DNA from 3 places in the Paenibacillus sp. FSL R7-0340 genome. Region 2 is predicted to be linked to each of the others. Evidence: riboswitches for the same ligand, from Rfam matches in the RefSeq annotation. Region 2 holds a riboswitch; each other region holds the start of a gene.
What was found. A riboswitch is a leader RNA that binds a small molecule or an ion and turns the genes downstream of it on or off. The one in region 2 is predicted to bind cobalamin.
Positions count from the first base shown of each region.

Region 1 (10,908 bases), 4.1 Mb from region 2:
GTTACCATTCAAGAAGTATCGCAACAATCTGTGGACTCTGTGACCCAGGTTAGCCGTGAAATTCATTCGGGAACGGAAATGGTTCAACAAGCGAGCTCAGCCTTTAACCAGCTAAGTGAGCTTATGCAAAAGATCAATGCTACGATTCAAACGGTATCTGCAGCAACGGAGCAAGTATCCGCCAGCTCGGAGGAAGTATCTGCTTCCGTGGAAGAGACAGCTCTCATCGCTGCCAATGCACAGCATATGATTCAAGAAATCGGTTTTAACGCCGATGAGCAACTAAATGAAATGGAAAGCCACAGCGAGGTTGTTCGCCAATTAAGCAAACAAGCAACCGAGCTGCAAAAGGCAGTTCAAAAATTTAAAATTACGTAAGCCGATACAATAGAGGATTTTGCAAAAATCCCATAAACGACTTCCAATGGACAAGATGTAGATCGAAATGGTTTAGTTCGTCTATATCTTGCACTTCAGAGCGACTGGAATCGAATTTTGCAAAATCCTGAATAAAAAGAGGTATCTCACAGTCTTGAAAATGGCTGTAGAAATACCTCTTTATTTTTTAAAAGCGATTTTAATAATCATCCATGAAGTTTATGAATTCATTCCCATAATACGATAAATTTGCTCCATATCTAAATGAGCCCGTACCACCTCTGCGACACGGTCAAACTCTCGTTCCTTGGCTTCACGTACAGTAAAAGTGCTTTCTAAAGGTGCCAAGCCCTTGGTTTGTCGCAATCCATCCAGCCAGCACCGACGAAAACGGTCATTATCAAACACACCGTGCAAATAGGTTCCCCATACTTTACCGTCTGTCGTACCCCAGCCTTCCTCAAAAGCTGTTCCTTCGCCACGCCGGATATGGAATAACCTTTTCATTTCGCTTAGGTTAAAAGTTATATCTGTAGGTTCGTATGGTTCCGTAACATACTCCGTAACGCCCATATGTATTTCATAGCCTTCAATGCTTGGCTTAGAGGCAGAACCCGAATCAGGCGCAGTACTAAGCAAAAGCGGGCAATGATTAGACAGGGTTCCCTGTACGCGTACGGTTTGCTTTTCCTTTAAAAAAGTCGTGGATAGAGCCAGCCAACCTAACCCTTCTGCCTGCTGCGGCAACCCAGATTCGACGGCTTGGGGATCAAATAGCGCTGTACCCAGCATCTGATAACCTCCACAAATGCCAACTAGCTGTGTGCGTCCAGTATTCATAGCCTGCCGAATGTCTTTCTCCAGACCTCTCTCACGCAATTCCAGCAGGTCTCCAATGGTGTCTTTGGTCCCCGGTAAGATAATGGCGTCCGGTACGCCCAACTGTCCGGATTCTGTGACATAACGAACACTCACATCCGGCTCTGCGGCCAGAGCATCCGTGTCCGTAAAATTGGAAATCCGCGGATATCGTATCACCGCAATATCCAGTTCTTTACCTTTTGCAGATTGCTTGGGCTTCTTGTCCAGTACTACCGAATCCTCTGCTTCAATGCGAATGTCTGGTAGATAGGGCAATACACCGAGTACAGGAATGCCCGTCCGTTCTTCCAGCCAGTCTAATCCCGGTTGAAGCAGAGACAGATCACCTCTGAATTTGTTAATGATAAATCCGCGGATACGCTGTACTTCATGGGGTTCCAGTAACTCGATGGTTCCTACGAGAGAAGCAAAAACACCGCCCCGGTCGATATCTGAAATAAGCAACACTGGTGCATCCGCCCAACCTGCCAAATTCATATTTACGATATCTCGGTCCTTCAAATTAATCTCTGCCGGGCTGCCTGCCCCTTCCATAAGGACAATATCATAGGTATTACGCAACCGATTCAGAGCATCCATAACGGTCTGTTTGGCTTTTGGCAAAAAATCCTTCCGGTAATCGGAGGCGCTCATATAGGCATAAGGTACACCGTGTACAACAATTTGTGAGTGCATATCTTTGACTGGCTTAATCAGAATCGGATTCATGTCAGTCGTGGCCTCAATACCGCAGGCCTCAGCCTGCACCCCCTGAGCGCGTCCAATTTCCTTGCCGTCCTCGGTAACATAAGAGTTTAACGCCATATTTTGCGACTTAAACGGTGCGGGACGATATCCGTCCTGCGTAAAAATACGGCAAAGCGCAGTTGTCACCACGCTTTTGCCCACATCCGACGCTGTTCCTTGAAGCATCAATACGGCTGCCGGGTTCGTGCAGGACGGTTCGAAAGTTGACAATTGCCTCTTCCCCTTTAACGAATTCATTTCAAATCTGGTCACAACCCGTACAAAATTACAATAAACAACAATAAAACAGTCTCCAGCAATTCGTTTAAAGTTCCGTATATATCTCCCGTAAGTCCACCCAAGCGGCGGTTAATACGGTTTGCCGTGAAGGTTCCAACACCGTAAGCCAAGACCGGAATCAACACAAAACCTATCGAGATTGGAAGGCTCTCAGAATATGAAAGGAACGTCTGTATGGTTGATCCTGCCAACGACAGATTCCCAGTATCCCTTGTTGCTGTAGCCAAACCTGCCAGAAGATATTGTCCTACGGCAGCACTCAGGGTCACTAATACAGCCCAGAATACGGCTAACCCTACGCGTCCACCACTCATATCAGCAAAACGCGCAGCCAGCCCATCATCATTACGGGCTTTAGGCCAGCGCTTCATTGCATGTACCATAAACCAGCGGCTCCAAACCATCGGAAGCAGCAGTAAGCCAGACACATTCCGTTCAACCAACACTGTATACAGCAAAGAAGCCTTGAGCATGAGTAGCAACACACAAGCAATAACGCCCATTGCTCCTACACGGCTATCCTTCATAATCTCCAGCATCCGCTCACGGGATCGGTAGCTGAACAAGGCATCAGCCGCATCCATCCACCCGTCCAAATGCAATCCGCCCGTCAACCAAACCCAGACAACAAGCGTAAGAATCGCACACGGCAACGGCGGCAACACCATAGAAGTAAGCGCCGCAAAGCCCCAGACAATGATGCCAATAACCACTCCGACCAGCGGATAATAACTTGCACTGCGTTTAAGCAAATCCGGGGAAAAATCCAATTCCGCCTTCACCGGAAGACGCGTTAAAAATTGAAAAGCCGCAGCAACAGCCTGACGTTCGCGGCTCATAGCTTATATTCCAACTGTTTGAGTTCTACGGGAATGCCCGCCGTCACCAAAAATACTTCATCACAAAGACGGGCAATCCGCTGATTCATAACCCCACTCAAATCCCGATACAGCCGACCAAGCGGATATTCGGGCACAATACCGTCACCAACCTCGTTGGTCACGATGACGAGCTGCCCCGGATACTGCTCCACAGCTGCCGCCAGTTCATTAATGGCAGCTCTGGACGCAGCTTCGCCGTCCTCGCCTGCGGCCAGCAGCACGTTCGACAGCCACAGGGTTAGGCAGTCGACTAGCACCATAGGCGCGGGTGATGGCTGCGACGCTTGATCGCCGCCAAGCCGTCGCAGCAGCTCCGGCAGCGCCTGCGCTTCCTCCAGAGTCTGCCAGTCGTATCCGGCAGACTCGCGCTGGACCCGATGAAGGGCGATGCGCTCCTTCATCTCCATGTCATAGGCTTGCGCCGTTGCAATGTAGCAGGCGCCAGGCGCGCGCGACATGCATAATCGCTCGGCAAAGCCGCTTTTCCCGCTGCGTGCCCCGCCGGTCACGAGCGCTTTCATCGCTGCGCGGCTCCCTGACCGTCCGATACGCCTGCATCGGCAAAGGTCGCCATTTCGCGCATAATGCGGCACGCCGCATCAATCAGGTGCAAGCTAAGCGCACCGCCTGTGCCCTCCCCGAGCCGCATGTCCAAATGAAGCATGGGCTCCAGCATGAGCTGGCGGAGCACCGCCGCGTGCCCGCGCTCGTCCGAGGCATGCGAAGCAAGCATGTACGCAGCGCTTGCAGGCGCAAGTGCACGCGCTGCGAGGGCGGCTGCGCCTGAAATAAAGCCGTCCAACACGACTGGACAGCGATGTGCGGCTGCCCCGAGGATGACTCCTGCCAAGGCGGCAATCTCCAGACCGCCGACCTTAGTGAGCACGTCGAGCGCATCATTTGCATCTGGCTGGTTCACGTCCAATGCGCGGCAGACAACCGATATTTTACGGGTAAGCCCAGCCATATCTACACCCGTCCCCCGGCCTACGATAACTTCCGGCTCCAGTCCGGTGAGAGCACATACGACCGCAGCGCTGGCTGTCGTATTCCCGATGCCCAGCTCTCCGGTAACGAATAGCCGTGTGCCACCTTTGACCGCTTCTGCTACGGCTTCAGCTCCGGCCAAAACCGCCTGTTCCGCTTCCGTACGCAGCATCGCTGGCCCTTTAGCTATATTCGAAGTACCCATGCGTACCTTACGGTCCACCAGATTCACGTGAGCGACATCCGCATTCACGCCAACATCTACCACCTTGACATCTGCGCCCGCATGGCGTGCCAGCACATTAATTGCCGCGCCACCTGACAGCATGTTATACAGCATTTGCTGTGTAACCTCAGCCGGAAAGGCACTGACTCCCTCTTCACACACACCGTGATCCGCAGCCATGACCATAACCGTTTTACGATCAAATTCAGGCTTGTCCACTCCTGTAATTCCTGCTAGCTTGATGGCCACACTTTCCAACTTTCCAAGACTTCCCGGTGGCTTTGTTAATTGGTCCAAATGGGATGAAGCTGCCGAGGCCGCCACCACATCCGGCTGGGCAATGCTATCGATCAGCTGACGCAGCTTGTTGTTCATAACTTCCACTCCCTGCTCTTTTTAAGTGTGTTTCATCGTTTATTTAATCTGCTGTATCCGAAGCACTCCTGCGCAGCAAGAGCTGCGGCACACCGCTATCGGGATGCGGAAGCATCACAGGCTCAACACCGTATACTCGTCGAATCCGATCCTCGGTTAATAACTTCGATGAAGCTCCCAATCCTTCAACCATTCCATCTTTGAGTACAAGCAAATCTTCGCAAAATTGGGCTGTCAAGTTAAGATCATGCAAGACCGCAATGATCGTCACACCCGTTTCTTGGCGCCAATCTGCCAGCAGTTCCATAAATTCAAGCTGATAGCGCAAGTCCAGATAGGTCGTAGGCTCGTCCAGCAGCAATATTCGTGGCTCCTGCACCATTACTTTTGCCAAAGCTACACGCTGTCGCTGTCCCCCACTCAAGCGGTCCAATGCTCTGTCCGCCAGCGTGGTAAGACCCAATCGCTCTAGCACGCGATCCGTGATCGCCTCCACATCAACACCCTTTTCCCTGCCTAGCCAGTCCTGATGAGGAAAACGTCCCATTTCTACGACTTCCCTGACGGTGTATCCCACTGGAGGAAGCCCTTCCTGTTGGAGTACGGCTATGAGTCGGGAAAGCTCTTTTCTGCTGTAGCTACCGACCTTTTTGCCATAGATATGAACGTTTCCCGAAGTTGGCTGATCTACACCGGAAAGCAAATGCAGCAAGGTGGATTTTCCACTGCCGTTCGGACCAATAATCCCCCACCAAGTTCCTTCGTCGACGCTCCAGCTTATATTCTTTAACGCATGGAACTCTCCATAGGCACGTGTTAGACCCGCTACCTCTAACGCCCGATCATGTACCTTCTGTGATTCACTTTGTTCTGTCACAGCATTTCCCCCCTGCGCAGCTTCTTGTTCCGGTACAGGAGATATGCGAAGAACGGTGCCCCAACAAAGGCCGTCATCACGCCCAGAGGAATTTCCGTGGGGGCTAACAACGTGCGAGCCGCCGTATCTGCCCAAGCCATAAAAATAGCTCCACCGAGCGCAGATAATGGAACAATCATCCGGTAATCAGGCCCTGTCACCAGACGAATGATATGCGGTACAACGAGTCCCACAAAGCCAATCACTCCACATACCGAGACAGCGGCTGCTGTCAGCAGCGTGGAAATGATCAGAACAGATAGCTTCGTCGCATCTACATGAACTCCCATGTGAGCCGCCTGACGTTCACCCAAAGCCAAAATATTCAGCACACGTGCCCGGTTCCATAGAAATACCAGTCCTATGACCACATAAGGTAAAAGGATTCCTGTATATGACCAACCGCGCAGGCTAAGACTTCCCATCGTCCAGTACAATATTTCATTGACCGTCTCCTTCGACATGGCTGTCAGAAAGGAAACAACCGCCCCCAGAAAGGATTGCATCACCACACCCGACAAAATGAGACTTTGTGTCGGAATTTTTCCACCTTCCCGTGCCAACGTCAGCACCATCCACAGCGTCAGCATTCCGGTCGTAAATGCCACTAGCGGCAGCGTCCATATGCCAACAAATGAAAATTGAAGGCCCCAATAAATCAGTACTGCCGCTCCTACCGAAGCCCCCGAGGATACCCCCAGTGTATACGGATCAGCCAAAGGATTACGCAGCACACCCTGAAATCCGGCTCCCGCCAGCGCCAGCGCTGCTCCTACCAACATTCCCAGTAACACTCGTGGCAATCTGACCTTCAAAATAATTTGCTCTGAGGATGTATTCCAATCCGGTGTAAACGTATCGCCTAACCATGGAAGGTGGTTAACCAGAATGCCCGTGATCTGGCTGACCGGAAGCTTGGCCGAGCCGATGCCAAGACAGAACAGTAGCGTCAGTAACAGCAGGACAAGACCTGTTCCTCCAAAGCCGATCAGTTTACGGTTCATTTGAAAATTTCAGGATACACGCCCTTGGCCACTTCCTTGAGACCTTCCGTTACGCGTGGACCCGGACGACTAATCAAATTATCATCCACGGCAAATACCCGGTTGTGGCGAACAGCCGATATTTGATCCCATCCACTGCGAGCTTTAATGATTTCGCCGAGCGTTTGACCAGTTTTGTCGTCCTTGACACTTTTGCTGTACAAAATCACGTCAGGGTTCGCAGCAATAATATTTTCCTCACTAATTTGGTACCACCCCTTCTGCGTGGCACCTACATTTTCGCCGCCCGCTAACGTGATCAGCTCGTCCATAAACTCGCCTTTACCAACTGTCCAGCCTGGTGAAAACTCGACGTATACCCGCAGCTTCTGCCCTTTACCGATATTTTTAATTCCTTCTTTCACTTCAGCTACATCTGCTCTCATCTTGTCAGTCACCGCTCTCGCTTCTTTCTGATGATCGGTGATTTTCCCATACAATTCGATGTTAGCCATGACATCTTCAACTGTCTTCGGTTCCGTTTTAAAAATCATAATTCCCATATCGCGCAGCTTGGTCGTAGCCTGTTCACTAAGTGATATCCCTGCAAAAACGACTTCCGGGTTAGCAGCAATGATCGCCTCTTCGTTCGGTTTCATAATACCGCCCACTTTAGGCTTTTTCGTAGCTGCTTCTGGGTAATCAGAGTAGTCGGAGACACCGACAATTTCCTTATCCAGCCCGATGGCGAACAGCGCCTCGGTTTCTGCCGGGGAGACGGAAACGATTTTATCCGGCGCTTTTTTGAATGTAAATTCCTGTCCTGTTGCATCCTTAACTGTGAGTGGGTAAACTGTTTTGCCCGGAGGCTCTTGTGCGGTTACGGTCTGTCCCGGCTGCTGTGAAGAAGTCTGGTTCTCTTTATTTTCAGCATTTTTCCCATTAGCTCCACATGCACTCAGCACAACTGCCAAAATCAGAACCAATAGACCTGTTGTCCAAACCTTTATTTTTTTTCCTGCCATGATTTGCACCCCTTCATAAAAAAATCGTTAAGAGCGTTACTTGAACATCATCAGATATCTTCTAAATCCAGCCTTCTTTTCCTATCAAAAAAACCCCGCATCCTCATATCAGGACACAGGGGTTACGTTAGCGCAGATCGTGCGCAGGCGGCAGCTTCTTTCCGCATGGACAGTCACTGCGAACACGTCATCCTTTCCTCGAAGGATTATGGTGACAGGCGGACGGGCAGGTATCCTGACTTATGGTAAAATGCATGTCCTGAAATTCTTTCATATGCTTAGTAGCACATAAAGCAGGACTAACGGGCATGTTTCCATTTACAGTGGCGGGACCGCGCCGGACTCACACCGACTTCCCTTTTAACAGCGCAGGCAAGGGAAACCATAGTTTCATCACGCTGCGCCGACCTCGTCTGCTGGATATTTGATGTAGTGGTAGTCAAGCCGTTCTTTTACTTGATGATTATAGGTTAAAAAGAGGCGGCTTACAACCCAAACAGCCTCTTTATCCGCTGGTGTCTAACCTAATGAGGAAGCATTTCTGCTATGTAATTGTGCCGTCCTGCCAGCCTCAATTGAATCCTAAATGCTTCTCCCGGCTTCGGATTCAAACTCCAAAAATCATGGCCCGGTATCAGCATGCAAGCTAACTGACGAATTACGCCACCATGCGTAACGACCAAAACAGAGGGTGGCGCAGCAGTCAAATCCATGGGTTGAACTTCCATAGCAACACGCCATTCATACAGAGAGTCAAGAAATTTCCGTAGACGATTCACAAAATCTGCCCAAGACTCTCCTCCAGGAGGGGTTATCCGTTGCGGCTCATCAATCCAAGCGCGATACAACGACACATCCTTGAGCATGTCATACGTTTTTCCATCCCACTCACCAAAATGAAGCTCTCGCAGACGTGGTTCCATCATAGGAGACGTAGTAGATAGGGAACCTCCAGACGTCAATTCTGATTCCGGCACAATGATCTGCAAGGTCTGGCGACATCGCATTAAATCGCTGCAATAGATTCGAGCAAAGGACTGCCCTTGCAATTTTTCTTGCAAAGGCTTTAATTCCTGCTCTGCTCCCGGTAGCAAACCTAAGTCGGAGTGTCCTAGATATCGACGTTCCTTGTTCCATAAGGTTGTGCCGTGACGAACTAACACGAGTTCCATGTCCCAATGCAGATCTTCTTTAGCATCATACGGCACCTTATCCTCCTGTGAGTTCGGACTTTGTGCGTATTCTACTGTCCTTTTTGCTGCTATATCTTGTTTCAAGATCATGTCACTTCCTGCTCGATCATTATTCAGTGTGTCACTCCTCACCGCACCCATCCCAAGGCAAAACAACCTGCGGCTCCTAACAAACACAATCCTACAAACATACTGGACACGGCGAACATCAACTGGATCGTATGCCGTATATCTTTCGACTCTAGCGGTCGTATCCAATCGCCCATGTATGCACGAAAGGAGCGCACGCCATGATACACATTATAGCCTCCAAGACGAATCCCCAGTGCACCGGCAACAGCCGATTCCGGGAAGCCACTGTTCGGGCTTGGGTGCAGACGAGCGTCTCGCTTGACTGTGCGCCAGCTTCTTGCAGCATCTCGCTTGTACATCCACGCCGCTACCACAAGCATTGCCGCTGTCAGGCGTGCCGGAATGTAGTTAGCGACATCATCCAGACGTGCTGAAGCCCAGCCTAAATGCAGATACTTTTCATTTTTGTAGCCAACCATGGAATCGAGCGTATTCACAGCACGATAAGCCAGCGCCAAGGGTGCTCCCCCGATCAAGGCATAAAAAAGCGGGGAAATAATCGCGTCCACGATATTTTCAGCGACCGTTTCGACGGTACCGCGTACAATCTCAGGCTCATCAAGCTGTTGCGTATCTCGCCCAACTATCATGCCCAGCTCCCGCCGTGCCGCAGCCAGGTCATCCGCCTGCAACGCTCGGTATACTGCCATTCCTGCGTCCTTTAGTCCTTTGGAAGCAATCGTGGTCGCAATCAGCACCATTTCTACGCCGACAGACAACCACGGATGAATCCAGGCAAGCAAGTGCAATAGCGCCCAGGCGAGCGTAAAGGAGCCTCCCGCCACAATGAGTGGAAGCAGTATACCCGCACGTTTCAACCCCCGGTCACTTCGGGCCTGGCGGCGAATCGCTTTTTCCAATGCTGAAATGGCATATCCCATACCGATGACTGGATGTGGCAACCACCTCGGGTCACCGATCAGCCTGTCCAAAAGATAGGCTGCCAGGATAATCAAGCTAACTGTCACGCCGCTGCTCCTCCTCCAGCACTTCACCCAATACAGACAGCAGCCTGTCGTTGGCTTCTGCATCCTTGACCGCAATTCGAAAATGGCTCGTCGTCAGTCCCGGATACATAGCACAGCTACGTATAAGAATTCCGCGTTGTCCAAGCGCCTGCTGAATCGCCGATGCGCTCCACGTACCCGGCGCCCTTGCCAGCACGTAATTGGCTTCGCCGGGAACGACACCGCAGCCCCATTCCGCCAAGGCGGTCAACAGGCGGTTGCGCTCCGTAGCAATCAGCTCCTGTGTTTGGTGCTCATATGCTTGCCCACTTCTCAAACACGCCTCCCCAGCCAGCAACGCCAATCCATTCACACTCCAGGTCACCTGTTTGGCCGTCATTCGCCGGATATAATCTGGATGAGCAATCGCATAGCCCAATCGCAAGCCAGGAATGGCATAAAATTTGGTCATTGACCGGATCAAAATCACATGAGGATAACGATCCAGCACAGGCAGTAGTGAGATTCGCCGTTCCAGCGGGATAAAATCAATGAATGCTTCATCCACCACCAGCACGGTACCCGTTTTGCCAGCCGCTTCTGCCAGTTCGCACAGCTCCTGCTTACCATATTGCACACCGTTTGGATTATTCGGCTGCCCAAGAAACAAAATATCTACCTGCTCCATGAGCTGAAGGATGTCCTCCACGTCCGCCTTCCATTGAAGCGAGGCCTTCCCGTACACCCGGTTGACCTCAGCTCCGAATTTGCCAGCCAGCTCCGCATATTCTGAAAAACACGGCTCCACTGTACCCACACGCTTAGGAGCCAGTCCCAATAGCAGGAGCGCCATACTTTCAGCCGCTCCGTTTCCGATACTTAGCGACTCCGGTGGAACATGCAGTCGCCGTGCGAGCATATTTTTAAAATTCCGATGCCCGGGGTCTGGATAGCGAA
Region 1 is NZ_JBBOBY010000001.1:4,684,662-4,695,569, forward strand. Features, by position in the region: gene MKX59_RS20930 (methyl-accepting chemotaxis protein) at 1-378, shown strand, start outside; gene MKX59_RS20935 (cobyric acid synthase) at 598-2,217, opposite strand; gene cobS (adenosylcobinamide-GDP ribazoletransferase) at 2,256-3,125, opposite strand; gene cobU (bifunctional adenosylcobinamide kinase/adenosylcobinamide-phosphate guanylyltransferase) at 3,122-3,688, opposite strand; gene cobT (nicotinate-nucleotide--dimethylbenzimidazole phosphoribosyltransferase) at 3,685-4,755, opposite strand; gene MKX59_RS20955 (ABC transporter ATP-binding protein) at 4,799-5,632, opposite strand; gene MKX59_RS20960 (FecCD family ABC transporter permease) at 5,629-6,675, opposite strand; gene MKX59_RS20965 (ABC transporter substrate-binding protein) at 6,672-7,679, opposite strand; cobalamin riboswitch at 7,888-8,081, opposite strand; gene MKX59_RS20970 (histidine phosphatase family protein) at 8,204-8,962, opposite strand; gene cbiB (adenosylcobinamide-phosphate synthase CbiB) at 9,001-9,972, opposite strand; gene cobD (threonine-phosphate decarboxylase CobD) at 9,962-10,908, opposite strand, start outside.
Region 1: linked by a shared signal. The riboswitch ahead of MKX59_RS20965 (ABC transporter substrate-binding protein) and the one ahead of cobJ (precorrin-3B C(17)-methyltransferase) in region 2 are both predicted to bind cobalamin.

Region 2 (10,908 bases):
TAATGATGGAAATTTCCTTTGAAGCGTTACGAGAAGCGGGGATTCGTCTCCCCAAAACGGTCGGTCAGGCTGTCAGTATCCTTGGAGCGCTAGTCATCGGTCAGGCCTCTGTACAAGCAGGGATTGTATCGGCCCCGATGGTCATTATTGTGTCGCTCACAGGTATTGCGTCGTTTACCATCCCGCGTTTTAACTTTGCCATCACGGTTCGTCTGCTACGATTTCCAATTATGCTGATGGCGGGATTATTCGGATTGTTTGGGATCATTATTGCGACAACGCTGATTGCTACGCATCTAACCAAGTTAACATCGTTTGGTGTTCCTTATATGAGCGGATATAGCCCATACAAACATATGGATCAAAAGGATATCGTCGTTCGCGCGCCTTGGTGGAAAATGACTAAACGTCCTTCCTGGATTGGTAAAGACAACAACAAACGAGCGAAGGAAAAGATGAATGGATCGCCTACAACCGAGGAGGGATGGTGATGAAGCCCGAATCCGATACACAACAAATACGTAAAGCGGCTGTGCTCTGTTGTTTGCTGCTTTGTTCTGTTCTTTTGGGAGGATGCTGGGATCGCCGTGAAGTGAACGATGTGGCCTTTGTGATGGGCACGGGTCTGGATAAAGAAGGCGATCAATACCGGGTAACGATGCAAATCGCTTTACCCGGACAACTTGGATCTTCGGGCAGTACAGGAGGAGGGGGAGGTACAAGTGGTACGAAATCCTACTACCTGGAGTCCAAAACAGGCCCAAGCTTCCGGGGAGCAAGCACCGAGGAACAGCGTGCGGTTTCGCGAACGCTGAATTACTCCCATCGACGGGTGCTGCTGTTCGGTGAGACGCTGGCGCGGGAAGGGATTAACAAAATGATGGATGTACTGGCGCGTATTCCGCAAAACCGTCTGTCTTCCCTGGTTGTTATTACGAAGGGATCAGCGATGGAAGTGCTTCAGGCAGATGCCCCGATTGAGCAATATCCGGCAGAAATGGTGCGTGAGCTCAACTATTCCTATATGAAAAAACCTCGTTCTGTTAAGCTGCTGATAAATTCCGTCCTGCTGGATGGTATTGACCCGGTGGTGCCGGTGATGTCTCTGGTGAAGAATGGCCCCTCTAATCTTAAAGACAAGAAGACAAATATTCAGGTCGATGGGCTAGCTGTATTTCGGAAAGACAGGTTAACAGGGATTATAGATAACCACCTCAGTCGATTCCTGCTGTTGGGTATGGAGCAAGCCAAGGAGACAGAAATATTTATCCACCCTCCCAAAGGTAGAGGCTACATATCTGTACACCTCATCGAAAATAATGTCCATATCAAGCCATATATTCGTGGGAACGATATTCGCATGACCGTTCATATGAACTGTAACGGGAATGTGAAGGAAAATGAGACGGATTTCGATATTTCCAACGAGGAAAATTTGAAGTGGCTGGAACAGCAGACAGCCGAGGAAATTAAGAGGGAGCTGGGAGAGGGTGTCAAGGTGATCCAGCAAAAATATCACTCAGACGTACTTGGTTTGGGCCGGGCTATTATTACGAGTCATCCGGATGAATGGGAACGGATTAAACCTCAATGGGATCAACTGTATCCCAAGGTGGAGGTCACTATAGATCCGGTCGTGCATATTGAAAATATCGGTGCGGTCACCAAACCATTCGGGGTCAAAAAGGAGCAAATCCAGAATGAATAAAGTATTTCTATTACCTTTATTGCTGGCTATGCTCTTCATGTATCTGATTGACCGCAAAAGTATTAGGGATGCACCTGCCGTCAATCGCTGGATCTCACGCGTATTGTATGTCATTAGCATTGGTGTCTGGATTTACGGAACATCAACGAAGAGCACTGTTTATGTGGCTACATGGCTGGCCCGTTTTATTGACATGTGGCTCCCCCCTACGTTGTAAATCGTGTAATGGATGCCTGCGGGCAAAAGGAGGATGTACCTGCATGAGACAGTTCACAACCAGACAAATCGTGCTGCTTGGTGTATTGATGGAGGTCGGTATTACCCTTGTACATGCTCCGGCGCAGGCAGCAGATTACGCGAATCAACATGCCTACTGGACCTGTGTAATTGCAGCTATCGTGCTATGCTTGCCGATCTGGGCCATGTTGAGACTCAAGCGGCGTTTTCCTGATCAGGACCTGATGCAGGCCATGGTGAGCTCTCACCCTGTGCTAGGACGTATGCTGCTTGCAGTCTACCTTATTTTATTTCTGATCATTTTTGCACGGGATTTGAGAATTATCACGGATTTGGTGGAGGTTGTACTTTTGCCGCTGACTCCGATTGTTGTCGTATCTCTTATTTTGCTTTTGACTCTGGCGTTTATGGCCAAAGGCGGAATAAGCACCATCGTGAATATGACCGAGATTTTTGTACCTTTGTTGATTCTGACGCTGCTGACCATGCCGCTTTTTTTCGGGCGTAATATGGATTTTTCGGTACTGAGACCCTATTTACATCCGGAAGTAGATGGAGTGATCAAGGGCAGCTGGCGCATGCTGGGATATATGGCCGATATCATGATGGTTCCCTTTGTGATTTCTGGGAAGAGCTATAATGGGCGTAGTGCGTGGTATGGGCATTTGCTCGGAACCGCATTTCTGACCATGCTGATGTTGCTGTCGGAGTTGGTTATTGGTGTTCCTATCTTGTCCCGGCTATTTTATCCATCCTATGAACTAGTGCGTCAATTGCAGCTAACGGACTTTCTGGATCGGTTCGACTTGTTCGTGGCAGCACTGACCGTACCGACCTTTCTTACGAAGATTGGGGTTGACCTGTACGTTACCAGTTTGGCAGTAAAGCGTATGTTTGCCCATGCATGGGGAAGTCTGATGGTTTGGCCCGTAGGTTTGTTGGGTTACGTCTGTTCGTTTATGCTGTTCTCCAACATCGTGCAAATTTATGATTTCAGCCGGGAGTGGACCGCGGTGATGATCATTTTTTTTGTTATCATGCCCTTGTTGCTATGGATGTTGCTCCGACCCAAATCTAAAGGGAGAGGCGGAGATGATAAGGCATCTAACGGAGAGCGGGATAGCAGTAGTCAGAAAGAAAGCCAGCATGGAGGCAGAACAGGACACGACCACTTATAAGATTACTGTATTTATCGGAAAAGTAATTCTTATTTGTCTTTTACCCCTCTGATTGTATACTTGGTAGAAAGAAATACGACTTCTACAAGGGAGGCAACAGAATGGCACAACGCATGGCAGGTAAGAGAGTCGCTCTTGCTGGTCCCCGTAAAGCAGAAGAAATGGCGCTGCTAGTTGTGAAGATGGGGGGTGAGCCAGTACAGCGCCCGGCCCAGGGCACCGTTTTTTTGGATGATATCGAGCTGCGCAACGCTGTTGTATCGTGGGTGAAGCACCCTCCGGACTGGTACATCTTCACGACAGGTATGGGGCTGGATGCCTTGTTCGATATGGCAGAGGATATGGGCGTGGCCGAGCAGATTATGGAGTTGCTGCAATCCTCCAACATTGCAGCGCGGGGCTACAAGACGGTCAATGGACTCAAAAAGCGTGGCTTTACGCCAGCAGTACGAGACGAGGACGGAAGTTTGATCGGATTGACAGGAGCTTTCGCCCCATACGATCTGAAGGGGAAGGAAGTATTGTTGCAACTGCATGGCGATCCAGCTCCACGGTTGGTAAAGTGGCTGGACGAGCAGGGGGCAGTGACCCGCCAGGTACTTCCTTATAAGCATATCCCACCTGAGGAAGCAAAATTGCAGACGTTACTGGAGGATGTTATCCATCGTAATGTTGATGCTGTTACGTTCACAAGTGGTCCGCAAATCCGATTTTTGGCCCAATATGCCAGAGAGCAAAATCGAATCGAGGATTTACTGGAAGCTTTTCGTGAGGATGTGATTGCTGTATCCGTAGGGAAGGTGACTGCACAGTCCATAGTGGAAGAAGGGATTGACCGAGTCGTGTTTCCAACCGAAGAGCGCATGGGCGCGATGATGGTGGAGTTGGGTAAATATTTTGAACATAACGATTCGGTGCATGGCTGTGGTCTGAAGATCGTGAATGGTCATTGAAATGAGATAGAAATTATAAATGCAGTATGCTAAAAAATGAACTTATATTTTGGGATACAGAGTAAAATAAAGATAAGGGCCTACGAGGTCTTTATCTTTTTTTGTTGGACATGCATCGACAAAGATTTTTGTTATAGCGAAAATGTTTATCTAATATAATGAATAAGTTTCGATGCATGATACTTAGGACAGGAGCTGAGACGTTAATGAATTCTATTTGCGTATTTGCCGGGTCCAGACCTGGACATTCATCGGTATATGTTGAGGCTGCAGGCAAGCTGGGGGAAGCCATGGCTCGCCATCATATCCGTCTGATCTATGGTGGATCTAGCAGGGGGCTGATGGGAGAGGTGGCGGATGGAATGCTGGCGGGTGACGGTCAGGTCACTGGCATTATGCCCACCCTGTTATTTGATGCAGAGATCATTCATCGGGGAGTTACCGAATTTATTGAGGTAGCAAGCATGCATGAGCGTAAAGCGGCAATGAGCGAGATGGCCGATGCGTTTATCGCTCTTCCGGGTGGCTTGGGAACCTTCGAGGAGCTATTCGAGGTATTGTGCTGGGCGCAAATCGGGATTCATCGCAAGCCCATTGGGCTGCTGAATGTGAATGGATATTTTGACCCGTTAGTAGAAATGGTGCGTCATAGCGTGCAAGAAGGGTTTACCGGGGCCGAGCACCCAGCGTTATTAAGTATCTCTGCGGACCCGGACGAATTGCTACATATGTTAAAAAATAAAGCAGAGAACTTGAAATAAAGCGTTTTTCGTGCTTGCACAACTGATTGAGGCAAGGTTATGATAAGACCCATAATCAAATAGCGGACAGACAAGGTGCCTTTGCGGTTGAGCAAAGGGTAACAGGGAATCGGGTGCAAATCCCGAGCGGTCCCGCCACTGTAAGGAAGAGGATTTTTTAAAATGGTCACTCGTGAAAAACGGGGAAGACGAAAGAATCCGTTGATGCCAAGCCAGGAGACCTACCTTGATCTGTATGCACCGTTAACCTTCGCGGAGAGGATGGGTGTACGAAATCAGGAAATCAGGCACACGTTGCTTTTTCCATGTTGGCTAGAGGTTTGCGTGGATATGAACGTGCAGCAGCGTTTGAAGCGTAAACAGTCAGATGGAAAACAACGGCAGGCTGGAGGAAGACAAATAGTGTCTTCTTACGCTGTTTGTTCGTCTGATGAGAGATGCGTACATAGAAACCCCATCCGGGCAGGATGGGGTTTTTTTGAGTTACACGATGTGCATAAATCATTGAAATAGATAGCATAGCTGCCCTGAAAAGGATGAATAGGAGGAGCACGATGAGCCCATTAGGAAAATTGCTGGTGATTGGATTTGGACCAGGAGATATGGAACATATCACAAAACGGGCGCTGGATGCGCTGGCCGAAAGTGAGGTCATTATCGGCTACAATACCTACGTTGATTTGATCCGTCCGTTGTTGAACGGACAGGAGATTGTACGCACAGGAATGACAGAGGAAGTGAGCCGTGCACAGGAGGCGGTTCGCCAAGCAGAGATGGGCAAGAAGGTAGCTGTCATTTCCAGTGGAGATGCGGGAGTCTATGGTATGGCAGGGCTGGTGTATGAGGTGCTGATGCAAAAAGGCTGGCGACGCGAGGACGGGGTTGAGGTAGAAGTCGTACCGGGGATCTCGGCTATTCAGTCCTGTGCATCACTGTTGGGGGCGCCAGTTATGCATGATGCGTGCACGATCAGTCTGAGTGATCATCTGACCCCATGGGAAACGATTGTGAAGCGCGTAGAAGCAGCGGCTTCGGCCGATTTTGTGATTGCATTATACAACCCGCGCAGTGGTCGGCGTACCCGCCAGATTGTGGAGACGCAGTCCATTTTGCTGCGTTACCGCGATCCGCAAACTCCAGTCGGGTTGGTGAAAAGTGCTTATCGTGAACGTCAGCAAGTTATTGTAACGACGCTGGAAGATATGCTGAACCATGACATTGGGATGCTGACGACTGTAATCATCGGCAATTCCTCGACGACGGTGTATGACGGCTTGATCGTGACTCCGCGCGGATATCAGCGCAAATACACATTAGATGCGACCGAGCAGGCACTCAAGCCGCATCAGCGTCTCCGCACGGAAGCGGAGCCGTGGTCGCTGGGCGCACAAGAGGATACACCGCAGGCAGGCGCAGCCCCGACTAAGCCCGCTGGACCCTCCGCGAGCGGCGCTGCGGTTGCGACGCAGGCACGCCCGCAAGCGATGGCTGCCGTGCAGGCAACGACTGCTGTGCAAACCGGCGCAGCCCCGGCATCGCTGGCGGCAGAGGCACTAAGCCGCCTCGCTGTAGGCGGCAAGCTGCCTGGCGCAGCCAACGCTCGCTGGAGCGGGCAAGCGCCTACCGCCGAGAGCACCGCCGGAACGTTAGCGGTGGCCGGAGCGGGGGCCGCGTCCGGGATGGCGACAGGCGGCTTTGGCAAGCCTGCGCTGTTTGAGGTGGGCGTTTCCCCGGGTGTGGGAAACAAGAAGTTCACCGCTCGTCAGATGGCGCTGCTCGCCGAGGTAGCGGGTGATGACGGCGAGCTGGAATACACGCCAGATCATCAGATCGTGCTGCGCGTGCCGTGTGCAGACCCCGAGGAACTGGTCGGACGGCTGCGGGATGAACGATTCATTGTCATGCCGATTGGCGATGTGTTTAAGGTGAAGGCGTGCGACTTCTGCAATATGGAGAAGGATGACGCTGTGCCTGTGGCTGAGCATCTACAGGTTGTACTTGGCGGATTACAGGCACCCAAGGAAACGAGTATTGCTTTGAACGGATGCGGTATGGCCTGCTATGGAGCGGTGCTGGAGGATATCGGAATCGTCTATCGCAAGGGAGGATACGACCTCTTCCTCGGTGGCAAAAAATTCGGTCGCAATGCTCATGCCGCTCAGCCCGTAGCGGAAGGGATTCCGGGCGATCAGATTACTGATATCGTGGAGAACGTCATTGCTGAATATAAGGAAAAAGGGCATCCGAATGAGCGTTTTCATAAATTTTTTAAACGTGTAGGCGTCGTTGCGGGTTTCCGGCATGAAGATGCACCAGCAACGGTAGAAGTGAATGCGGTTTGTGGTGATTAATGGAATGAAGGCCTGATGAACTGGATACAAGCATATATATAAAATAGGGCGTCATGCAGGTTATCCCTATTAAAGAGGAGGAAAAAACAGCAGTGGATGCAATATTGTTGGTTGGACATGGAAGTCGGGACCCGGAGGGGAACCAGGAGCTGCTGGAATTTGCACAGGCAGTGGCAGACCGGGTACCGGATATGTGCGTGGAAACCTGTTTCTTGGAGTTGGCACGTCCCAGCATTGCTGAAGGGATGCAAACATGTGTGGAGAAAGGGGCGACGCGTGTCGTTCTTATTCCGATTATCTTGTTCGCAGCGGTACATGCCAAAATTGATATTCCGATGGCTATTGATCGGGCAAAAGCAAAATATCCGCAGGTGGAATTTGTATACGGACGCCCGATTGGTGTTCACGAGAAAATCGTCAGCATTCTGCAAAGCCGCTTGAAAGAGGCCCGTCCGGTTGCGATTCCAGCGGGAATGAATAGCGCTGTAGAGGCATTTCCCGAGGTATCCGACGAAGAAACGGCGGTACTTGTGTTAGGACGCGGAAGTAGCGATCCAGATGCGAACAGTGACTTTTTCAAAATCACCCGTATGCTGTGGGAGCAGCTTTCTTATACGTGGGTAGAGAGCAGCTTTATCGGTGTGACGCAGCCTTCTTTTCCCGATGGATTGGAGCGTTGTGTACGATTGGGGGCCAAAAAGATTATCGTGCTTCCCTATTTTCTGTTCACGGGTGTGCTGATTAAGCGCATCGGAGAAATGACCCAGGAATTTGCCGAGGCTCACCCTACATTACAAGTGGAGATGGGCGGATATTTTGGTTTCCATCCCCAATTGATTGAACTGGTGCTGGAGCGAGCTAAGGAAGGCTTGTTTGGCAAGGTTACGGCCAATTGTGATAACTGCCAGTTCCGTCTGGAGGCGCAGGAGCACCACCATCATCACCACGATCATGACCACGATCACCATCATGAGCATGAGCACGACCATGAACATCATCATCATGCACATGAGCACGATCATCATGATCACCATACACACAGCCACGATCACACTCATGAGCATGTCCATGCTCACAGCCATGATGACCATGATCACCATCACGAGCATTCACATACGCCATCTGTAGTGAACGGAAGCGGGCAGGTGAAGGGCTCATGATATTCATGCTATGCGGAACGAGCGACGCTCGGGAATTGGCGCTGCAAATCCGTGACAATGGCTTCAGCGTATTGACCTCGGTCGTAACCGAAAGCGCGGCAGCCAGCTTGTCCGAAGTGGGACTAGACGTACGTACAGGACGAATGACAGCCGATGAAATGGCTGCAATGATTCGGGAGCAGGGAATACTGGCCGTCGTTGATGCCAGTCATCCTTTTGCAGAAGAAGCACATGCGAATGCGATGACAGCCGCTCGCGTATCCGGAGTTCCTTATATTCGCTACGAGCGAACGGGACTGGTATATGACAATCATCCGTTGCTCCACATCGTGTCTTCCTATGAAGAGGCCGCATTAGAAGCGAAGCAACTCAAAGGCTCTGTAATGCTTACGACAGGCAGTAAGACGCTCGGCACGTTCACCAAGCATTTACTCGGAGACCCGGAGATTCGTCTGGTTGCACGCATGCTGCCGCGCTTGGACAATATGGAGAAATGTAGCGAACTGGGCATGGAGCAAAAGAATATTATTGCCATGCAGGGACCCTTTTCCCGCGAGATGAATGAAGCATTGTACAAGCACTATGGCACGACCGTGATGGTCACCAAGGAAAGCGGACGCACGGGAGCAGTGGATGAAAAGGTTCAATCTGCATTGGAGCTGGGGATTCACGTACTTTTGATTTCCAGGCCGGAAGTGGAATTTGGCACAGTATTTGATCATTTCGACGGAGTCATCGACGCATTGCGTATAGACAAAGAGGAGTCTGTGCTTTAAGACATAAGCCTATGAAGTTGGTCGGTCCAGTCAATCCGATGAATTCAGAACGATTTCTGGCATGTATTTAAAATATAGTCATCTTAAAATGTGCAGTTTTTGTGTAGAGGTGTTTGTAACTCCTTAACATGAATGTTATTTTCCCTATATAAGACGAACTTGAAAAATGAATATAAAACGGAGTAGTCGGAATGGTGCTGTACAAGCGTAGCGGTCGCTTTTGTCCCCGGATTTCTACGCTGATCATAAGTTTTATTCAAGGAATCCGGGGGCGGTGGCGATGGGAAGCACCATCCGACTGCGTAGTGGAACAATAGGTAACTTTAATGTTCTAAGCTAATTTAATTTTCTAATTTTCCATAAGGGAGTGGTCGATACGATGGATTTTAAAACAGATTTCAAACCGCTAACGGTACAGCCGCAGGAGATTGAAGGCAAAAGCTTCGAGATGATCACTGAAGAACTGGGAGAGCATCCTTTTACAGCAGAGCAATATCCCGTTGTACAGCGTGTCATTCATGCATCTGCTGATTTTGAGCTGGGCCGCAGCATGGTGTTTCATCCAAAAGCGATTGAAGCCGGGGTTGCAGCTATTCGCGCAGGACAGCAGGTAGTGGCGGATGTGCAAATGATTCAAGCTGGGCTGAGCAAGGATCGTATCCGTCAATTTGGTGGGGATGTGCATGTGTACATATCTGACCCTGACGTCATGGAAGAAGCGAAAAGGCTGAATACGACACGCGCCATTATTTCGATGCGCAAAGCGATTCAGGCGGGCGAAGGCGGTATCTATGCCATTGGTAATGCACCGACAGCGTTGTTGGAGTTAATTCGTCTGGTGAAAGAAGGAGCAGCTAAGCCCGGACTGGTAATTGGCATGCCCGTAGGCTTCGTCTCGGCGGCAGAATCCAAGGACGAGCTGCGCAAGCTGGATATTCCGTTCATTACGAATATTGGACGCAAGGGCGGCAGTACAATTGTCGTAGCAGCATTGAATGCGATCTCCTTAATGGCTGTCCGCTAGATGCGGTTGTCCGTTTGCTGTATCATGAAATGAATTGGAACATGATCAGCAGAAGAGGTTAAGGAGGAATTGACATGGAAAAGGAAGCGGCGTCCGTCGACAGGCCCAAACGGATGAAAAGCGGTGAAGCTCCCGCACCGGACAAGCCAATGCGGTCAGGCTTTACGACTGGAGCTTGTGCGGCTGCAGTGGCTAAAGGAGCGGTACAACTGCTCATCACGGGCATTCCGCCGAAGGAAGCAGTGATATCGCTGCCCGCGGGCTTTGATCATGCGTTTGAGCTGATTGAGCCTGTGTTGGACGCGGACGAAGCTTCCTGCACGACGATCAAGGACGGTGGCGATGACCCAGATGCCACGCATCAGGCGAGAATTAGCGCCTCTGTTAGCTGGCGCGAGGAGCCGGGCATTGAGCTGGACGGTGGCATCGGCGTGGGGCGGGTAACGAAGCCCGGTCTGCCTGTGCCTGTCGGGGAAGCAGCGATTAATCCGGTGCCGCGCCGGATGATTACGGAGGCAGTGACAGGCGTGCTTGAAGAGCACGGATCGGCCAAAGGTGTCCGTGTCGTCATCAGCGTACCGGACGGTGAAGAAATTGCCAAGAAAACGTTGAATGGGCGACTTGGCATTCTTGGCGGTATTTCCATACTAGGCACGCGTGGTGTGGTCGTTCCGTTTTCCACGTCAGCTTATAAAGCCAGTGTCGTGCAGGCCATATCGGTTGCGCAAGCGATGAACTGCCAGGAAATAGTCCTGACCAC
Region 2 is NZ_JBBOBY010000001.1:544,766-555,673, forward strand. Features, by position in the region: gene MKX59_RS02415 (spore germination protein) at 1-491, shown strand, start outside; gene MKX59_RS02420 (Ger(x)C family spore germination protein) at 491-1,708, shown strand; gene MKX59_RS02425 (hypothetical protein) at 1,701-1,925, shown strand; gene MKX59_RS02430 (GerAB/ArcD/ProY family transporter) at 1,969-3,123, shown strand; gene MKX59_RS02435 (uroporphyrinogen-III synthase) at 3,225-4,076, shown strand; gene MKX59_RS02440 (LOG family protein) at 4,283-4,837, shown strand; cobalamin riboswitch at 4,895-5,080, shown strand; gene cobJ (precorrin-3B C(17)-methyltransferase) at 5,392-7,188, shown strand; gene MKX59_RS02450 (sirohydrochlorin chelatase) at 7,281-8,348, shown strand; gene cobK (precorrin-6A reductase) at 8,345-9,124, shown strand; gene MKX59_RS02460 (precorrin-8X methylmutase) at 9,504-10,148, shown strand; gene MKX59_RS02465 (cobalt-precorrin-5B (C(1))-methyltransferase) at 10,223-10,908, shown strand, end outside.

Region 3 (10,908 bases), 250 kb from region 2:
TAAAGGTTGCATATTCATCTTGCTTGTATTCATCCAGCATCCAAGGTCCTGTACCTACAGGTTTCTTGATTCCTTTGGACGTATCTCCATCATCCGGGAACCCAGCTTCACCCAGAAAACGGAACGGGCGAACGACAGACAAATCCTGAAGCACTGGGTAGTATGGCTCTTTGAGCGTCATTCGGAAGGTGCTGTCATCTACAGCTTCAGTTTTGTCGAGAACGCCTACTATACCAAGCCAGCTGTGCGTTTTCTCATTTTTCATAATAGCGTCAAAGTTCTTTTTGACAATGGTCGCATTAAATAGCGTTCCATCCGAAAATTTCACACCTTTGCGCAGCTTAAACGTATATATTTTGCCGTCCTTGGAAATAGTCCAGGATTCAGCCAAAGCAGGCTCCAGCTTGCCTCCTTGCTTGTAGCTGACTAACGGCTCATAGACCATGGATTGTGCAAAAAGTTGGGAAGGATTGTATACGTGAGGATTCATCGTACCAATGTCACGCGGCCACGATAGCGTGATCGACTTTTCATTGGCAGCTCCGTCAGTAGAGGTGGATGCAGGGGTTTTTTCCTGCTTCGCGCAGCCCAAAACAACGGATAATAAGAGGAGCGCCACCAACATAAGGGTGGCAGTCTTGCGGTGTCGAACGGACATCAATGTATTTCCCCTTTTCTATATATGTGATAATGATTATCATAATCATATTTAGAATAGGTACCACGTTCTATTTTGTCAACAATATTCGACAAGCAATCCTCTTATTTATTTTAAATTTGTATAATATTAAATTTATGGCTTAATTCTCCAACGCTTGAAACAGAGTACGCGTGTACTCATGCTGTAACAAGTCTTCATCCCATTCCTTAAAGATTTCCACGATCTCCCCCTGAACCATGACGGCAACTCGATCACAAAACTGGCGAGTAGATTGGAGATCGTGAGTGATGAATAGGTAGGACAACTGACGTTCCATCTGCATTCTTTTGAGCATGTCCAGTACAGAAGACTGCGTTGTCGTATCCAGATTGGCGATCGATTCATCGAACAAGATAATATCCGGCTCCACCGCCAACGCTCGGGCAATACATACCCGCTGTTTTTGCCCGCCACTCAGCTGTGCTGGGTATTTTTCCAGACTGTCAGCCTCCAATCCTACTGATTCCAATAGAGACAGACAAATATCCAGCGCCTGCGCTTTTCGCTCAGGAAAATAGTTGTGGATCGGCTCCATTAAAATATCTCGAATGGTCATACGAGGATGCAATGAGGAGGACGAATCCTGTGCAACCAACTGGATTCGCTTGTACAGCTGAACGTCCTTCGTCTTTTCGAAATGTATAGGCTGATGATCCAGCCAAATCTCCCCTGAGGTCAACGACTCCAGCCCTAGAATACATTGTGCCAGCGTGCTTTTGCCACTTCCACTTTCTCCAACCAATCCAAGACACTCCCCCTGCCGTAACTCCAGACTCACCTTCTTCACGGCCTGCTCGCTATCTTGCGTGCTGAACCAGCCTTTTCTCCGTTTGCGGACAGGGTATGCTTTGGTCACATTCTTCAATTCCAGCATCACTGGTGCATCCTTCCTTCCGGGCTCATCTCCAACACTCGATCTGCTATGCGGCTCATACCTTGGCGATCATGTGAAATCAACAATATGGTGAGATCAAAGTCTTCTCTCAATTGTTGCAACAATGCCAAAACCTTGTCGCGGTTGATAACATCCAACGCCGTAGTAGGCTCGTCGGCAATAAAGAGGCTCGGACCGGAGCTTAACATTGCAGCCAGCAGCACCCTTTGACACATGCCTCCGCTTAGTTCAAAAGGATATGACGACAAAATATGCTCAGGATCTGCAAACCCAACCTTGCGGAGCAGAGAGCGCAAATAGGCCTCCCGCACTGGAGTAGCGCCTCCTCTGGCTATCTCCGTGGCACGACTCAGCATCTGCCGCATCCGTGGCAGCACGCCCAGTGGGTGGACTTGCTTCGGTGCAGTGTGGGATGGGGCTGCATCAGCGTGCCCCGGCTCCATCTGGTCGTGCGGCATCCAACGCCGCCCGTACAGTCTAAGCGTATCCATCAGCTGGGCGCGGACAGTCCGGATCGGATTCAACCCGCTCAGCGATTGTTGAATGAGCAGGGCAATATCCTCTCGGCGCAGCCTTTGCCAGCGCCGTTCCTGGAACGGGAGAATGTCTTCCCCGTTATAGTAGATACGCCCTTGCGTAACACCGATACCTGGCTCCAGCATGCCTGCGATTGCGTGTGCGGTCAGACTCTTGCCGCATCCGCTCGGTCCGGTCAGGGCCACAATCTCCCCTGAATATATGGAAAAGCTCACATCCCGCAGCAGTGGTTTGCTCCCACTTCCGCTTGCTCCTACGCCTGTGCGGCAGATTTCCAAATGTTCCACGTGTAACAACGGTTTTCGCCCTGCCACTTGTTCTATCGTATCCTTGCCCCCAAGGGCTATTTGATCTCCCACTATTTGGCCGCCCCCTTTTCCGAAAAGCGGTCGCCCAAAAGCTGGCAGGCAAGTACGAATAGCATAATCGCCAAGCCCGGGAAAATCATGACATGCGGAGCCACCTGAAAATATGAGGTTGCATCATGCAGCATCACGCCCCACTCTGGCTTGGGCGGCTGTACACCCAGTCCAAGAAAGGATAGCCCCGCGATCATCAGCACCACGCGTCCGATATCCCATACCGTATAAACCAACAACTGCGGCAACGCTTGTGGCAATACATAACGTCTCAGTATACGCGCGTGTGAATTGCCGGATAAACGGGCATACCGAACGTAGTCCTCCTGACAGGCTTTTTGAACCAGACTACGGATATACCGGACATAACCCGCCCACCGTACCGCAATAATCGCAAGGGTCATGTTAACAAAACCCGGGCCCAAAATGCCCACAATTGCCACCGTTAAAATAATATCAGGAAAAGCCAGTACGCCGTCGATTCCCCGCATAATCAGCTGATCCACGCGTCCGCGCACATAACCAATGAGCAACCCTATAGGTAGACTGAAGCACAGCGTAGCTACAGTAATTGCACATGCGATTAGCACGCTCGTCCGAATCCCGTAAATTAGCCGTGACAACACATCCCGACCCAGATGATCCGTACCGAAAGGATATTTCCGACTGGGTGGTGCCAGACGGTTCAAAAGATCCACTTGAAGAGGATCATGAGGAGCGACCCATGTAGCCAATAACCCAAGCAGCACGATCAGACCAAAAAGTACGCCTCCTGCCAGCAAGCTCCCTTGAAAGGAAAGCCGTATCTTTTTCATTTTCAGCTTCCCCCTTAACGCAAACGTAGCCTCGGATCTATCGCCGTCTGGACCAAATCCACCAAACACTGAACACCTACAATTAAAAATACGGCAAAAATAACATACCCCTGAATCACAGGATAATCTCGCTGGGTAATCGCATCTATAAAATACTTGCCTAACCCCGGCCATGAAAAAATGGTCTCGACGATGACATTACCTGCCAACATAAATGATAGATTGGTACCTAGCAGTGTAATCATAGGCAGAACCGCATGCTTAAATATCTCAAAAAACAGGATATGCATACGTGAAAAGCCTCGAGCCTTCGCTGCTTTCACAAAATTCCGGTCACCCAGCTCCAGCATTTGAGCGCGCAGTACACGGGCTTGCACCGCTCCCAAACCTGCGCCAAGAGTCAGCGCTGGGAGCACTAGATGTGTCCAGTCCTCCCTTCCCATGGATGGGAGCCAGCCCAAGCGAACGGAGAATAGATAGATCAACAGAAAACCAAGCCAAAAAGAGGGAATCGACGATCCCAGCAGGGCAAACAGCCTGCCCAGACGATCCAGTGGGCCGCTGATTTTTAGCGAGGCAGCCAGTCCCAGCCCCAGCGTAAGCACCGTCATGACGGCAAAGCCCGCAGCAGCTAGCTCCACAGTAGCAGGCAGTCTGTTCCATAGTTCGGCTAGCACGGATTCCTTGGATACATACGAGGTGCCCCAATGCCCCGTGAACACATCTCGCAGCCAGTTCACATATTGAATATGAAGCGGCTCGTTTAAGCCCAGTTCCTGCCGTAGCGTCGTCAACGCCTCCTCAGAGGCAGGGACATTATGCGCGGTGAGCAAAATAGTAGCAGGGTCACCAGGAGCGAGCCGCATCAGTACAAAAGTCAGCGTGGATACAACGAATACAATGATGAGCAGCTGCGCCACACGTTCCAGTATAAAACGAATCATAGGATACGCAGCTCGTTATTCCGTAATATCAGATTGCGCTGTAATGTAGTAATACTCGATCGGATGGGGTGTAAAACCCTCCACCCCTTTTTTCACACCAAACACATTATCAGGATGCACAATGAACGACTGTGGCAAATCCGCATTGATGATATCCAGCGCTTGTAGTGTCACAGCATTACGCTGCGCTGTATCCTTCGCCAGCTTCAAGCTGTTAAGAATACTCTCTAGCGGTTTGGAACTATACCGGCTTACATTGGCTTCGCTTTTCGAAGAATAAAACATGTCCATAAAATATTGCGGCTCTCCTGTATGAGCAGTAAGCATGCTGTACATTGCAAAATCCCAATCGTTTTTGGTCAACGCCTCGTCGATATTTTCCACCTTGCGAATCTTGACCTGGATTCCCTCTTTCAGCAATTGGCTTTGGATGACCTCAGCCATAACGGAGAGCTCTGGACGCTGAGGGAAAGTCAGCAGTGTAACCTCGAACGGCTTGCCTTGCTTAGTCCATGTCCCTTGGGCGTCTTTCTGCCAGCCATCCTTCGTCAACAGCTGCTCTGCCGTTCCGTTCAGCGCTTTACGCTCAACTTTACCGAAGGGAAGAATGCTCGGGAACGGACTGCTTGCTTCCGTACCGAAGCCCCTCATGACGGCGCTCACAATCGATGTGCGTGGAATCAGGCTGTCCACCACCTTACGGTTCGCCGCATCCTTGAATACTGGCGATTCCATATTGTACACGATCATATGGGTGCGCAAGGAGGGAGCCGACAGCACTTGTAGCTTGTCGTTCTTTTTCAGTACCTCTGCGTTATCAACCGGAATATCCGTCGCCACGTCCACCTCGCCGGATTGCAGCGCCATCAGGCGCGAATTCCCATCCGTAATGAACTTCATCGTCGCTTCAGCCAGTCGTGCCTTCTCGCCCCAATATCCGTCATAACGCTCTACGACCAAGGATTGGTCCTTGTTGAATGCTTTGATTTTAAAGGCGCCTGTCATCGCTGGGTAGCTCTGCTCATCTTTCATCGATGCCACATCCAGTACAATCGTCGATGGATCAGCTAGATTGGACACCAGCGCCGCGTTCGGCTGGTTTGTCGTGATTTTCAAAGCCAGCGGGCCGCTTACATCAATGGACTTCACATTCAGTAAATCCTTCGCCAGATGGCTTTTCTCGATAGAGCGCAGCAAAGACGCTTTTACACCTGCTGCATCCATACTCTTTCCATCATGAAAAGTGACTTTATCCTGCAAGCTGAACGTCCAAACTGTAGGACTATCCTGCTTCCACTCCTTTGCCAGCCAAGCCACAGGCTCCAGCTTTTCATTCAAACGTACCAGTGTCTCACCTGCACCGGATCGCATCACATCCCAGCTATTATCTCCGTGCGGGTCAACGCCTGACGGTTTCCATGTATACGCCATTACCAGCTTTTTATCTGTCGCTGTTTGTTGTGCTGACGCGTTTTCACCCTTGCCGGAGCTATCCGACGTCTTATTGCTGGCACATCCCGAAAGAGCCATAACTGCCAGCAGCAGCATCACCCCTGTACATATCAACCATGAACGCCTGCTACGATTGCTAATCATTCAATGAATCCCCCTCTATCTTGTAAAATCATATAAACCTAACGCAAAACGCGAAAAAAGCATTCCGGACCACTTGATCAGCAGTCAGAAATGCTTTCATTATAAAATGTCAAAACTCACCTCGAAGCCAACTCCAAAAACATAGAAGGGATCGGATCGGTTTCAGACATTCCGTATGCAGCACGCCTAACCACCTCCCCAGCATCCCGTGGGTCTGACAGTGATGTCAAAACAGGCAGGTCTCCTGACTCCAGGCGCATCTTTCAGGCCTTCCCGGTTCTTCACAGTTCCAGTGGCTGTTCTGAAAGCTCCAGCAGTATCCTGCTGATGCCTGTATACAGTGGCGGGTCCGTGTCGGAATCTACCGAACTTCCCTTTTAAGTGAACACGCTCAACAACCATCTACATGGTCTCAACAAAACCTCGTACATAGAGTCGTCCGGCTCACACCTGTTTTCTTCCTTTATTTCTTTCCATTACGATCTTATTTTGTTGTCACAGGCTTGTCAATAAATGCTGCACAATAATTTAAATTTGAACGATGTGGCGAGAATGAAGGTGATGTCTATTCATTGCGTGCACGAAATGACGGGCATTCCGTCTCCCTCATGATGTCCCGAAAACTGTACCAGACTACTTAATGAATCTAAAAGAACGAAAATTTAGCAGCGAGATTGCAGATCAATTTGTACAAGCTATTAAAAAAGATACATTATTCCAAAGGCCTGAAAAAGCAGTTGGTTATTCCTTCTCCAAAAAATTGAGGAAGAAAAAAATTTGAAAAGCGACAAAACCAAAGAGTTGATCGGAAATTTAGTGAGCAAACCTTGTGGAATTTCTATTATAAGGATAACAGCATTGGGGGCAGCTACCAAACAAAAGAACTATATTGTTGATTCTTCTCAGACAGCCTTTGAGACAAATTTAACTATTAGAGAATTTACCCGTAAAACATTCCTTAGTGATTTAGAGAATGAGTTTGAAAAGCCTCCGGTGATTAGCCGGGGGCTTAATTTGTTAACTGACCATTTCCTGACAAGCCATGTCAGCGTGCCGTTTAGGTGCCTAGCAGTCAAGTTATTTTTTAGCTAGTAAGTGAGCGAAGCGAGGGATCTTGCAGGTCGTTCACAGCGTCGTACTGTAAACCAGGACGAAGCGACGGCTTGCTTTTACGCTCGAAAAGTTGTGGAGCTAAAGAGTTTTGTACGAACAACCAAACGGGGAGGCACTTGCTATTAAACCGTCAGTTAATAAAAGGACCGTTGCGATCAATACGGCTCTCTTCTATCTCATTTTAAATTTTATCCATTAAATAAAATTATTTACAAACATAAAATTTACAGGTAATATTTACTTATTCCTTCTTATGGATAAAAAAACAATTGTATACACGACTCCAGAGAGGAGACTTAGTAAAAATGAGGTTGATAATGTTCTGAAAATAAAAGTAGATGCGGACACTGTGTAAAGTTGCAATGAGCCGTTAAGCGAAGAAGTTGTCGTCGTTGGTCCTTGAATAAAGGAATAATATATTCCTACCAAAAAACCGTAAGACAAATACTTAAACAGATTTTTTTCAAATTTACTCATTTCTTAGCCCCCAATAATATTTTTCGAAGAGGAGAATTTTAATACTATGAAACCATTCAAAGTCATGACTAAAACAGCAATAATTGCAGCATTGACAGCAATATTATTACCATATGGAGCCATTGCTTCTGCAAATGATGCGCCGAATCCATTGTCATCGACGATACAATCAGAAGCCGGAAAATGGGAACCGACAGATGAAATAAAGGCCAAGGAAGGACAAGTCTACAAATATATCGATCCTAGTAGTGTTAACGATGATGTTTATTACTATTATGTCAATTACGACAATTTAAATCAAGAAAAAGGTAATAATGATAGAATTAGTACCCAATCCATTGGGGTGACTCCTATTGTTAAAACCCATGAAAATCTAGGTTATTGGGTTGATACAAACAATGCAATTCGTGTAAGTACATATACTGGGCCTGCTGCTGCAAAAATTACAGTGAAAACTAATATTAAAGTGAAAGCGGAAGGAGCAATAACAGGTGGTGTTAAAGCTATAGAAGGCACATTGGGTTTTGGTATAGAAGCTGATATTGGCCTAGATGATGAATATTCAATCAATGTTCCTAAAGGAGAAAGATGGGTTATTAGTGCTTTTCCACGATATGAAAAACATAGATTAGGAATGTATTGGCCAGCTCCATTCATAGGTGATCCTTTCATAGGTTATGTGAGAGTAGACAAGCCTGTGGGAATTGCTTTCAGAGTAGAAAAGCACTAATCATATCAAATAAATTGAAATAAAAAGAGAGGCCGTTGCAACCAACACGGCTTCTTTTTTTATAGCGGAAAGTAGCGGGACTCTCGCGAGTCTACTCAGTTACTTTGGACTGGAGCTGTGGCGTCCGAACGATCTATTGCGTTCAAAGGACTTTATATCATACCTAGACAGGGTTACACGAAAGAATGTCGAATAGAGCGGGCAAGTAAAAAAATGATGAAACAGGATTGTAATTCGTCGTGACGGACAATTAAATACTTGGTACTACAGGCTTTTTATTGACAAGCACGGAGGGTGATGAAATTAACAAGACAGCGAAATTTGAGGATTGGAAGACCGGACATATGCACTCACAAAACTCTGGGTTTTGGAATTTAATTTCGTATGGAATCTTACTGTATCAGCATAGGGAGGCATTCACTTTATCTATCTGCTAACGCATACGGTTCGAATAATCTTCCGTGATTTTTGCTAGGATAAAAAAACCAACACGTTTCCAAAGAATATTTTCTATCGTCCACGACTTTCACGTCCAATAGTCATAATTCTGGCCCCCTGCTTTAGCTTGTCCCAATCCAGGAAATAAAGCAGCCCCCTTGTTGACGATCCGCGACTGTTGCGCATCTGCTTACGCTGGCTGCGAACCAATGTAAGCAGCTTCGTTAGGTTATAGCTGTCCAACTCCAAACTCAATCAATTTGGGTGTGCTGCGTCTGGCTCCGGCCAGCCTGACGCCTGCCGTAATAGATACCAGTTTGCACAGCCTATCTTCTCTGCTCATCTTCCCTGGATAACTCCATGCCAAAAAGCCGGAAAAGAGGCATATGTCCTCTCTCCGGCTATCTTTATTTATTCCTAATCATCAAACCTTCTGTGGAACCTCCTGAACCGTCACGCTTTTGACCGAGTCCCCTTGTTTTCTCGTCAAAACGATGTTCAAGACAATCGCTGTAATCGAGCCTGAAACGATACCATTTTGCAACAGCATTTTGGCAAAGCTCGGCAGCTGGTCGAACATTTGTGGCAGAACGGCAGAGCCTAGGCCCACGGCAATACTGCATGCTGCGATCAGCAGATTGCTTTCCTTCCGCAGATCCACTTCTGACAGAATAGACATGCCTGATGCAGCGACCGAGCCGAACATGACGATCATCGCCCCGCCCAGCACAGCGTTAGGAATCACTGTCGTTAAAGCAGCCAGCTTAGGCAGCAAACCGAGAACAACCATGATACCGCCCGCAGCAAAAATAACGTTCCGCGATTTGACGCGTGTGAGTGAGATCAGACCCACATTTTGCGAGAAAGCTGTATAAGGAAACGCGTTAAAAATACCCCCAAGCATGATCGCAAGTCCCTCGGAACGCAGACCATTGACGATCTGCTTCTGCTCCACCTTCTGATCAATTGCTTTGCCTACTGCCAAATAAACGCCTGTAGACTCAACCATACTGACAATATTGACGATAATCATCGTACAAACTGCCATAATGCTAAACTCAGGCTTACCAAAATAAAACGGCTGTGCAACACTCACCCATGAAGCCTCCGCCACGGGAGCAAAATGCACCATTCCCATTCCATAAGCAACCACTGTGCCCGCGAACAACCCAATAAGCACGGAAATCGAGCGCAAAAAGCCTTTTGCCAACCGATTCACAAGCAGAATAACCAGTAGTGTGACTAAGGCCAACAGTAAATTACGTGGCTGTCCAAAGTCCGAACTGCCCTGACCCCCTGCTACATTGTTCATCGCCACCGGAATAAGGGATAGACCGATAATCGTAACGACCGAACCTGTAACCACCGTCGGGAAAAAGCGTAGCAGCTTGCCATACAACGGTGCTGCTAACACCACAAATATACCAGACAAAATAATGGCACCATACGCTGTCGCTAAATTTGAGGTCGAAGCAATCGCGATGATGGGCCCTACTGCCGTAAACGTACAGCCTAAAATGACAGGCAGTCTACTACCGAAAAAGCGTGTGCCCATAATCTGTAATAACGTAGCAATCCCGCAAGTGAACAGATCGGCAGCCACCAAATAAGCCATCTGGGCTGGCGTCAGGTGCAATGCTCCCCCTACAATTAGAGGTACAGCAATTGCTCCAGCGTACATCGCCATGACATGCTGGAAGCCCAGCGCGAATAACTTTTGTTTACTTAACATCCCACATTCTCCTTAACGGGAGGAATCACCACGCCAGCTTCCTCTATAAAATGAACCTCGCCTGGTGCCATGGAAGCGATACGCGCAAGAGAGCGCACAGCAATGCCTCTCTGCTCCAACAGTCCACGACCTTCCTGGAAGCTCTTCTCAATCACACAGCCAACCCCGGCCAGCTCCGCTCCTGCTTCCTTCACAATATCCGTAAGTCCAACCAATGCTGCGCCAGTAGCCAAAAAATCATCTACGATTAGCACATGGTCGCTGGCATCGAGATATTTTTGGGAAATACTCACCTGATAGGTTTCCTGCCGAGTGAATGAATGAACCTCGGCGAAGTATACCTGCTCATTCAGCGTGATTGCTTTCTTTTTCTTCGCATAAATGAACGGGACCCCCAAGGCAATAGCAGTAGCCATAGCAAATTGAATACCACTAGCTTCAATTGTAAGCACCTTGGTGATCGGAGCACTGCCGAAAAGGCGTGCAAACTCCTTACCAATCTCCAATGCTAATGCTGTATCTACCTGATGATTCAAAAATGAATCTACCTTTAATACGGTGTCAGATAAAAT
Region 3 is NZ_JBBOBY010000001.1:299,071-309,978, reverse strand. Features, by position in the region: gene nikA (nickel ABC transporter substrate-binding protein) at 1-658, opposite strand, end outside; gene MKX59_RS01385 (ABC transporter ATP-binding protein) at 801-1,577, opposite strand; gene MKX59_RS01380 (ATP-binding cassette domain-containing protein) at 1,574-2,491, opposite strand; gene MKX59_RS01375 (ABC transporter permease) at 2,491-3,306, opposite strand; gene nikB (nickel ABC transporter permease) at 3,321-4,250, opposite strand; gene MKX59_RS01365 (ABC transporter substrate-binding protein) at 4,266-5,846, opposite strand; cobalamin riboswitch at 6,064-6,267, opposite strand; gene MKX59_RS01360 (hypothetical protein) at 6,624-6,938, shown strand; gene MKX59_RS01355 (hypothetical protein) at 7,483-8,166, shown strand; gene MKX59_RS01350 (hypothetical protein) at 8,677-8,847, opposite strand; gene MKX59_RS01345 (nucleobase:cation symporter-2 family protein) at 9,029-10,336, opposite strand; gene MKX59_RS01340 (xanthine phosphoribosyltransferase) at 10,330-10,908, opposite strand, start outside.
Region 3: linked by a shared signal. The riboswitch ahead of MKX59_RS01365 (ABC transporter substrate-binding protein) and the one ahead of cobJ (precorrin-3B C(17)-methyltransferase) in region 2 are both predicted to bind cobalamin.